2 regions of the Flavitalea sp. genome follow, and region 1 is predicted to be linked to the other one. Evidence: riboswitches for the same ligand, from Rfam matches in the RefSeq annotation. Region 1 holds a riboswitch; the other holds the start of a gene.
The links. A riboswitch is a leader RNA that binds a small molecule or an ion and turns the genes downstream of it on or off. The one in region 1 is predicted to bind cobalamin.

Region 1 (5,122 bases):
AGTATCAAACTGATTACAATAATCCCTGACCGGAATTTTTGAATATGCCGAAGCCAGAAATAGCCTTGCCCCATCCAGATGCAGTTTAATTTTATTCTCGTGGCACCAGGAAGAGATTTTTTTGATTTCATCGAAAGGAACCTGGGCTCCATTAGCCCGCCTCACCGGGTTTTCAATGCTTACCGCACCAATGCCGGATTTGAAAACTTCTCCATCATTATGATAATCGATAGCTGCCCTAAGTTCTCCCAGGGTAAAAGCTGCTTCACCTTTTGCAAGCGGAATTAATCTCTTGTTGTGAACCGATTGTGCTGCATCTGCCTCATCACGGTAAACATGACTTGTTTCCTGCACAAAAACTTTGGTATTTGCTCCACATAAGGCAGCTATGGCAAGTTGATTCGCCATGGTTCCCGTTGGCATATAAATCGCTTTTTGTTTACCGGTAATTGCTGCGAATTTTTTCTCCAAAGCTTCTACTGATCCACCATTTCCATATGAATCTGCCTGGATGGCTGATTGTTTATTGATCAGGTCCAACCTTGAAATATAATCTCCGGCAGACATCAGCTCTTTATCAGCAACAAAATTGACTGGCGATAGCTCCGGCTGGTATACGGACCGTCGTTGCGATTTTTGTTCAGGCTGTATCCCAGGCACCTTATCTCTTTCAAAGCCCTGGTTCCTGTTAATTACTAAATTACTCATTACAGGGGCGAAAGGGATAATCCCCGGAATCATCGCGAGACTTGCTTTCCTTAGAAAATTTCTTCTATCCTCCATATGAAAATTTTATAGCACATATTACAATTTATCCGTGCAGCAGCGAAAGATTTTTTTGGTATTTACTCAAAGCAGGAATGAATGGAAACTACTGTTTTAGGATGTATATTTGCGTCCCGTATTATTTTGAATAAATCATTCCGAATAACAATCAGTATAAATTAGTTCCGGAAACAAATAGTATAAACTACATGACAAACAATAACAAACCGGTTAGAATTCTCGTGGTGGGATGTGGTAACATGGGTGCTTCACATGCAATCGCTTATACAAACATCGATGGGTTCGAAATATGCGGACTGGTTTCTACCGGGAAAAGCAAAGAAGTATTAAATGATAAGCTTGGGGGTGGGTACCCGCTTTTTACTGATTATGAAGAAGCGTTGTCGTTTACCAAACCTGATGCGGTTTGTATTTCAACCTATCCTGATACCCATGAATCCTTCGCACTATCTGCTTTTAAAAAAGGTTGTCATGTGTTTATCGAAAAACCTTTGGCAGACACGATCGCGGGAGCTGAGCGCGTTGCAAAGGCTGCGGCTGAATCAGGAAAAAAACTGGTCATTGGATATATACTTCGTTACCACCCTTCATGGATGCGGTTTATAGAACTGACACAACAAATGGGTAAACCACTGGTAATGCGGATGAACCTGAATCAGCAATCACATGGTAACATGTGGACAGTTCACAAAAATCTTATGAACAGTCTCAGTCCTATCGTTGATTGCGGTGTACATTATATAGATGTTATGTGCCAGATGACCCGTTCAAAACCGGTAAAGGTTCATGCCATTGGCGCAAGGTTGTCAAATGAAATTCCGGCCAGCAACTATAACTACGGGCAGCTTCAGTTAAAGTTTGAAGATGGATCAGTTGGATGGTATGAGGCAGGATGGGGACCTATGGTGAGTGAAACTGCTTTTTTTGTAAAAGATGTTTTTGGTCCCAAAGGCTCAGTTTCCATAATAGCTCAAAATGCCGGTGGAACGGGCAAATCAGATAATGTTGAATCACATACAAAAACAGAATCGATCCGGGTGCATCATGCCGATATAGATGCCAGCCAGGAATTCACTAAAAAAGATGAATGGATAAACCTCCTGGATGAACCGGACCATCAGGAACTTTGTAATCGGGAACAGGCGTTTTTCCTGAAAGCGATACGTGAAGACCTTGATCTGACCGATTCAATAGAAGACGGCGTAAACAGCCTTCGTATTGCCGTAGCCTGTGACGAGTCGGTAAGAACAGGGGAGATTATAACACTTAAATAAGTGCCGGTTATTCAAAGTTGATATTCATAATTCTTAACCTTCCATAAGTAAAACGCTGATTCCAATAGTTGTCTGTACAGGGTTGAATTCGACCAGCGTTTCACCATACCCCGTTAAGGTATAGGGATTCCTATTTTCTTCATAGCTAAATTTTGACGATACTGCCGGGCGGGACAAAAAGTTCAGAAAGGATCATCTTAAAAATCTATATTTGCCGCCAGTTACTGGTTCCTGGAATTTCAGATTCCAAGGATTAAAAGGGAATCCGGTTGAAAACCGGAGCTGTTCCCGCAGCTGTAAGAAGCAAACACAGCGATCACATCTACTGCCACTGTTTCTTTATTCGAAACGGGAAGGCCGCAAGATCGCGCTTCAAGCCAGAAGACCTGCCATAACAATCATCTATCACATGCTTTCGTGGAAAAAGTAGTGAGGATAATGAGTAATTAATCATGTTCATTTTGTTTAAAAGAAGTTTTTCGATTGCATATCACCATGCATTGTTTTCATTAATCAGTTTGATGAGCACAATATTTTTTATACCGTCTTTTGTAGCAGGCCAGGAAAAAGATACGGCCGCAACACTCCAGACCGTTACGATCAGCGCTGAAGGGAAACCGCAATTATTCAAGTCGATAACCCCGGTACAGGCATTTGATAAAAAGCAACTGGACAATATAAATGCATACTCAGTAGGGGATGCAGCGCGCTATTTTTCCGGGGTATTGATAAAGGATTATGGCGGTACCGGTGGACTCAAAACAATATCGGTAAGAAGCCTGGGTGCCGCTCATACCGGCATTCTCTATGACGGCATCCCGGTATCGGACCAGCAGACCGGTCAAATCGATCTTAGTCGTTTTTCGACAACTTTTATTCAGTCTTTACAATTGCACCAGGCGGGGATACAGGAAACGCTGGTGCCTGCGAGAGCTGCAGCTGCGGGAACAACAGTTGCGATTGAATCAAACACTTTTGACCTGAACCGTTCAGGTAAAACCGGATGGCAAACCGGGATAAAAGCTGGTTCGTTTGAACATATTCAACCTTTTGCCGGCTTATACCTGCCATTAAATGACAGACTGGTTTTAAGCGGAAATATTGAAGCAACCTATTCAACCGGTAATTATCCGGTGGTAGTTGATAATGGCAATCTCTCCTATAAATCGGAAAGAAATAACTCTTTTGTCCGCTCTATTCAATCAGAGGCGAATCTGGTTTATATCTTCAGCGACAGTTCAAACTGGCAAACAAAATTTGGTTCTTATTTTTCCGAAAGAGGATTGCCAGGTGCAATCGTTTTTTTCAATGACCGGTCTGTACAACAGCTTGCTAACAGCGATGTATATGCGCAAACGAGGTTTAAGTTAAAGCCCGGATTTCGTACCAACATAATCGTTTCTGCGAAATACCAGTACAATAAAACATTATATTCTGACCCCGATTACCCGAATAACCAGGGGGGGCTTAAGAATAATTACAGGCAACAGGAAATATACCTGAGTGCAGTTGCCAGTCACAGAGCCGGGAATAATTTGGTTATTTCTGCCTCATCAGACTTTGCAAATACAACTCTGAAAGCAAATACAGGCAATTATAATGCTCCGAAGCGAATCGCTGCCTGGAACAACATCTCTCTGAATTATCATAGGGGTGTATGGCAACTTAATACCTCGGTGTTGCATAACTATATTGCTGATAAAACTGATAATGCTGCGACATTATACCGCAATGAATTTACTCCGGCCGTTGCATTGAGTGTAAAGACCCGGAAAGATGGTCCGCTTATGTTCAGGGCTTTTTATAAAAAGTTGTTCCGGATGCCAACGTTTAATGACCTCTATTATAATCTCGTTGGAAACAGATCACTGAAGCCGGAATTTGCTGATCACTATAACCTTGGTGTCAGTTTTGCCAAAAGCTATAATGGGGCGATAAAAAAATTGGGGTTAAGCCTGGATGCTTATCATCTGAGGGTGAAAGACAAAATTGTCGCAGTTCCGAACAGGAACCTGTTTGTTTGGACCATGCTCAACCTGGGCGTTGTGAATATCAATGGTATTGATCTTACCACCGAACTGGATGGCAAACTGTCTCATGAAATAAACTGGTTCACAAGAGTTGCCTATACCTGGCAAAAAGCGTTGGACAAAACAGACCCGGCTTCGACAACCTATAAAAACAGAATACCTTATACACCGGACCATTCGGGTTCAGCAATGTTGTCTTTTGGTTATCGTCAATGGATGGCAGGACCCAGCCTGTTATTTTCCGGAAAGCGTTTTACCCTGGGAGAAAACAACCCATTTAACGAAATAAACGGCTGGATAACCTGTGATGTTTTTGTCTCAAAGAAATTCAGGCTGGCAGGTTCAGGCATTACAGCGAAAGTAGAAATAAATAACATCAACGATGCGCGTTATGATGTAGTGCGATATTATCCCATGCCCGGCAGGTCGTATAAAATAATTTTAACTCTTAATAATTTATAATCAAGATGAAAAAGTCAAACGTTTTTTTATTGGCCGCTGTTATTGCAATGTCCGCAGTGTCGTGTAAAAAAGATGATGTAGATGAACATGAACAACCAAAAATAACAAGGGGCCTGTATGTTTTGAATGAAGGCTTATTCAATCAAAACAATACTACACTTACATTTTACAATACATCCACCAATACAACAAGCACAGATATATTTGCAACTGCGAATGGCAGCGGATTGGGTGATACCGGGAATGATCTCATTATTTATGGATCGAAGATCTATATTGTGATGAACGGGTCAAGTTATGTGCAGGTTTCTTCGGCGGCAACTGCGAAAAGTTTACAAAAAATTGAGTTCAAAAATAATAGCGGTGCACCAAGATTACCACGTTATGCGCTGCCATATAAAAACAAAGTACTTGTTTCATCTTATGATGGCACAGTCGCAGTAATAGACACGAATTCGCTGCAGGTCGAAAAGTTTATTACTGTAGGTGCAAACCCTGAAATGATGGCAATTGCAGGGGATAAATTATTCGTTTCCAACTCAGGTGGTTTCAACAATGTTCCCGATTCAA
Region 2 (5,122 bases), on a different contig from region 1:
GAAGTGCATACGTCCTACCACCATGCTGGTAGCGAATGCTTTGATTGCAATGACTCTGATAATGTTCTCGATCAATACAACGGGTTATGTAGCTGTATGGACTTTGCTGGGTGTTGGTCTGTTCAATTCAGTGATGTTCGCGATTATTTTTACGTTGGCTGTCAGCGGCCTGGGATCCTATATCACTAAGGGTTCTGCAATATTATCCACAGCTATTTGCGGGGGAGCGGTGATCGTGGTGTTACAAGGACTACTGATAGATCGGTCTTCATGGTCTACAGCATTTCTTATACCAATGATATGTTACCTCTATATAATCTTTTACGGGCTTAACGGATATAAGTCAAAGAACAGTGAATATGTCCGGTAGATCATCTGAATTAATGAAATCATAATAAATATTTTACTGATGAGTTTTGAAAAAATTACTGAATCGGTTTCTCATTACCGGTACCTGGAGAGAATGTCTGTAAACGAGATACTCACTAATATTAATAATGAAGATAAATCAATTGCTTATAGTGTTGAGAAGGTGATCCCGCAGGTGGAAAAACTGGTCAATGTTGTTTCTGAAAAGCTGTTAAACGGTGGAAGATTATTTTATATCGGTGCAGGAACAAGCGGCAGACTTGGGGTGTTGGATGCCAGTGAATGCCCACCTACTTACGGAGTACCTGAATACATGGTCACAGGAATAATGGCTGGTGGTGATGGCGCACTACGAAACGGTGTTGAAGATGCTGAGGATGATGAATACCAGGGATGGAAGGATCTTGAAAAAAATGCTGTTTCTGATAATGATGTAGTGATAGGTATAGCCGCGAGCGGGTCAACTCCTTATGTTGCGGGTGCGTTAAGAATTGCGCGGGAAAATAATATTGTAACAGGTTGTATTGTGTGTAATCCCGGAAGTGAAGTGGCAAAGCATACTGATTACCCCATAGAGGTGACCGTAGGTCCTGAGTTTGTTACGGGCAGTACAAGAATGAAGAGCGGTACTGCGCAAAAGCTTATACTGAATATGATCTCCACAGCCGTTATGATCCGGTTGGGAAGAGTGGAGGATAACAGGATGGTCAATATGCAGATCAGTAATGATAAGCTGCTGGACCGGGGTGTAAAAATGCTGATGGAGAAATGGGGACTTAGTGATTACGCAGTTGCCAAAGACATATTATTGAAATACGGTAACATTCCTTCTGCTCTTAAGCATTTGCAGGAAGACCATAAGACTAAATAAACAGAAATAATAACCAGGTACCATATCAACTATCAATGGATATTCAGGGAGTTCATAATTATAAGAGACAAATTATCATCATTGGATTTTTTTTCTTCATATTCGGCTTTATCACCTGGGTGAATGGTGCGTTGATCCCTTACCTTAGAATAGCCTGCGAACTTGAAGAGTGGATGACTTACCTGGTGACGTTTGCTTTTTATATCTCCTACACCATCATGGCCTTTCCCTCAGGGCGATTGATAAATAAAACGGGAATGATCACGGCGATGCGGTTGGGTTTGATCGTTATGGCATTTGGTTGTCTCCTGTTCATACCTGCAGCTTTAACCCGCACATATGCCATCTTCCTGGTTGGCCTGTTCGTGGTGGGTATAGGTCTTACCTTGCTTCAAACAGCGTTGAATCCCTACATCACTATTCTTGGTCCGGTGAACAGTGCAGCTCAACGTATCAGCATGATGGGCATTTTCAATAAAACTGCCGGTATGCTGGCTCCACTTCTTCTGGGAGCTATCATATTTAAAGACGCTGATGAGTTTATGAAAGAACTGGCTGTATTGAGTGCTGCTGAAAAAACCATAAAACTGGATATTCTGGCCAGAGCTGTGATCTTACCTTATTGCCTTATAGCCCTGCTGTTGATCCTGGTAGCTTATGCGCTTAAATATGCACATCTTCCCGAGATCAATCCGGAATCTGAAACCGGTAATGGCCGTCTATCAGATATTAAGAAAGCTCCCGGATCTTCAATGAATCTTGTGATGGGCTTTATAGCAATTTTCTGTGCCGTAGGAGTGGAGGTGATCGCCGGAGATACAATAGGTAATTATGGCCTTTATCATGAATTAAGCTTTGATTTTTCAAAAGGTCTCACTTCATATACCCTTGCGGCGATGATGGCTGGATATATACTCGGAGTAATAGTCATACCAAAATTCATCACTCAGGAAAGAGCTTATTTGTATTGTTCCATAGCTGGAATTGCAGTAACAATTTTAATTATAATCATTCCGGGAAGATCATCTGTTTTTTTCGTGGCCCTTCTCGGGGCAGTGAATGCATTGATGTGGCCCGCTATATGGCCGACGGCGTTGCAGGGCCTGAAGGGTAGAAGTCTTAACAGGGGTTCATCAATATTGATTATGGGTATCGCAGGCGGAGCAATCATGCCATTGCTATATGGATGGATGGCGGAAATTTCTGACAATCAAACTGCGTATTGGGTGCTATTACCCTGTTACTTTTTTAGTATCTGTTATTGTATCAGATCCATATTACAAACCCGAAAGCGTAACAAGCTCAACGTTTCGCTTTATTCGGAATAGCTGAATAAGACTTCAAATAAAATAATAGAAATGATATTGATCACGGACAGTGGATCTACCAAAGCGCATTGGTGCCTGGTAAACGATGGCAATGATATATATGTCAATACTCAGGGAATAAGTCCTTATTTTCAAACAAGCTTTGACATATGTGAAATTTTAAAGCTTGAACTTCTTGTCAAGCTTCCCGAACAAGCCAGGATTACAAGGATTTATTATTACGGAACCGGTTGTAATTCCAAAGCCAATATCGAAGTAGTTGATATTGCTTTAAAGGCGATATTTCCGGAAGCGGTAATTTCTATAACACATGACCTGATGGCTGCTTCCCGGGCGCTTTGCGGAAACGATAAAGGAATAGTATCCATAATGGGCACAGGCTCTAACTCCTGTTTTTATGATGGTAAGGATATTACATGGAATAAGCCGGGGTTGGGTTATGTTTTGGGCGATGAGGGAAGCGGGGCCTATCTTGGGAAGATATTATTGCAACATTATCTCTACAACGAATTTCCTGAGGAGCTTAAAAACAGTTTTGAACAGGACAATGATAACAACTATGCAAGGATTCTTGAAGGGGTATATAAAAGCTCTTTACCAAACAGATACCTTGCTTCGTTTTCCTATTTTCTTGCAAAGAATCGGGGTCATGAATTCATTGAAAAAATCCTGAAAAATGGGCTGAATGATTTTTTTGTTCGTCATATTCTTGATTGCGTCCGGCAGTGTGAGGCACCTCTTTATTTTACCGGCGGAATCGCATGGAACTACAGAGATATAGTAGCTGGCTTATGCGAAGAGCATGATTTAACTTTCGGTCGCATTACCAGGTATCCGATGGTTGATCTTGTTAAATTTCATCGAACGTAGAACAGGTAACATCGACCCAATACTTAAGGGCTAATAAAAAATCAATTTGTCTGATTGTTCTTAAAAGCTACATTTGCTGCGGAACGGTTTCCTGCTTCAAAGCATGGGATTAAAAGGGAATCCGGTGTAATTCCGGGACTATCCCCGTAGCTGTAAGCTCCTTCATATGTTGTTCAATCTTCAAGCCACTTTGGCGCCAAGGCGCTATGGGAAGGCAATGAACAATGGAGTAAGTCAGAAGACCTGCCGCACCAGAAACAATCATTCAGGGTGAAAGGCAGCAGATGTAGAAGCCGTGAGGCATTTATATTTTCAATCTTTTTTATAACCGGGAGCAGTCACAAAAAAATTTACAATGATCGCCTCATCCTTTTTACCGGCTGCTACCCAGATGATATATGACATGGGCCTTCAGCATTTGTTGCAGGGTGTAACCTTTGAGTGCCCGGCTGTGGCACTGGCAGAGAAACAGAAAGTAGTGCGTTGTGTGATGGAAGGGAAAAATTACACCAGCCTGGAGATAGACAAGGTATTTTCTGCCAGCAAAGCGCAGGGTAAAAGCTTATACTATGTCGAAGAAACAATGCTGGAACGGATAGCACCCGATATTATTTTTACACAGGACACCTGCGAGGTTTGCCAGATAGATACCAAATGCACAGCGGCAGCAGTAGCTAAATTGACCAAACAGCCTCGCATAATACCGCTAACGCCGAATAACCTTGATGATGTGTACCAGACAGCAGTTACCATCGCTACTGCTCTGGGTCATGAAGAAGCGGCCTATACCTATTTGGCTTCGTTACAAAAAAGAACATCGGTTTTGCTTGATATACTCCGGCAACACCAGATGCCGCTTAAAAGAGTAATGATGATGGAATGGATCGATCCTATCTACAATTGCGGGCACTGGATACCATTCCAGGTGGCTATGGCTGGTGGTATTGATATGTTGGGCAATCCCGCCGGAGACAGCATCGTTACCCCCTGGGATAAAATTATAAAATACAATCCCGAAGTATTGGTGATTGCTCCCTGTGGTTTTCACCAGGAAAGGGCGCTACAGGAAATACACCTGCTGGAGCAAAGGGCAAATTGGGATGAAATAGCTGCTGTTAAAACAAAACAGGTTTACATCGCAGATTTTGATCTGTTCACTCAACCTTCGGCCGCGGGACTGGTAGATGGCATTGAATTGTTAGCTGCTTTGTTTCATCCTGCATTGTTTACAATGCCAAATCATCTGCAGGAAAAATCAGCTCCGCTGTATCCTTCGTATTCGTTACAAGAGTCTTGAACGAGAATAATTATCACCGGGGTATTGAGTGTTGATATTTATAACAGGAGTATTGAATGATATATTTATAAAAGGAGTATTGAATGGTGTTATTAATATCAGGTGGTGCCATGAGCGTGAAAATTAAAGCAGGTCTCTATGAATAAAATACCTGCCATATTCAGCTGGAGTGGTGGAAAGGACAGCAGCTATGCGTTGCACAAAATACGGCAAGAGGGTTTGTATGAAGTGAAGTACCTGCTCAGTACAATCAATGGTCATTACAAAAGGCTTAGTATGCATGGTGTCAGGGAAGAATTAATCGATGCCCAGGCTGACAGCATCGGCATACCAATACTGAAAGCCTACGTCTATGAAGCCAGCAATGCAGAATATGAGGAGCAGATG

Region 2: it holds a riboswitch for cobalamin, as region 1 does, so the genes downstream of both, VK664_RS22180 (ABC transporter substrate-binding protein) here and VK664_RS21425 (TonB-dependent receptor plug domain-containing protein) in region 1, are expected to answer to the same signal.

The regions. Positions count from the first base shown of each region.
Region 1 covers NZ_DATHKG010000136.1:6,393-11,514, reverse strand. Annotated here, with positions in the region: gene VK664_RS21435 (threonine aldolase family protein) at 1-783, opposite strand, end outside; gene VK664_RS21430 (Gfo/Idh/MocA family protein) at 975-2,060, shown strand; cobalamin riboswitch at 2,268-2,468, shown strand; gene VK664_RS21425 (TonB-dependent receptor plug domain-containing protein) at 2,582-4,552, shown strand; gene VK664_RS21420 (YncE family protein) at 4,558-5,122, shown strand, end outside.
Region 2 covers NZ_DATHKG010000141.1:6,417-11,538, reverse strand. Annotated here, with positions in the region: gene VK664_RS22200 (sugar MFS transporter) at 1-370, shown strand, start outside; gene murQ (N-acetylmuramic acid 6-phosphate etherase) at 410-1,240, shown strand; gene VK664_RS22190 (sugar MFS transporter) at 1,276-2,568, shown strand; gene VK664_RS22185 (N-acetylglucosamine kinase) at 2,599-3,438, shown strand; cobalamin riboswitch at 3,506-3,703, shown strand; gene VK664_RS22180 (ABC transporter substrate-binding protein) at 3,794-4,735, shown strand; gene VK664_RS22175 (Dph6-related ATP pyrophosphatase) at 4,874-5,122, shown strand, end outside.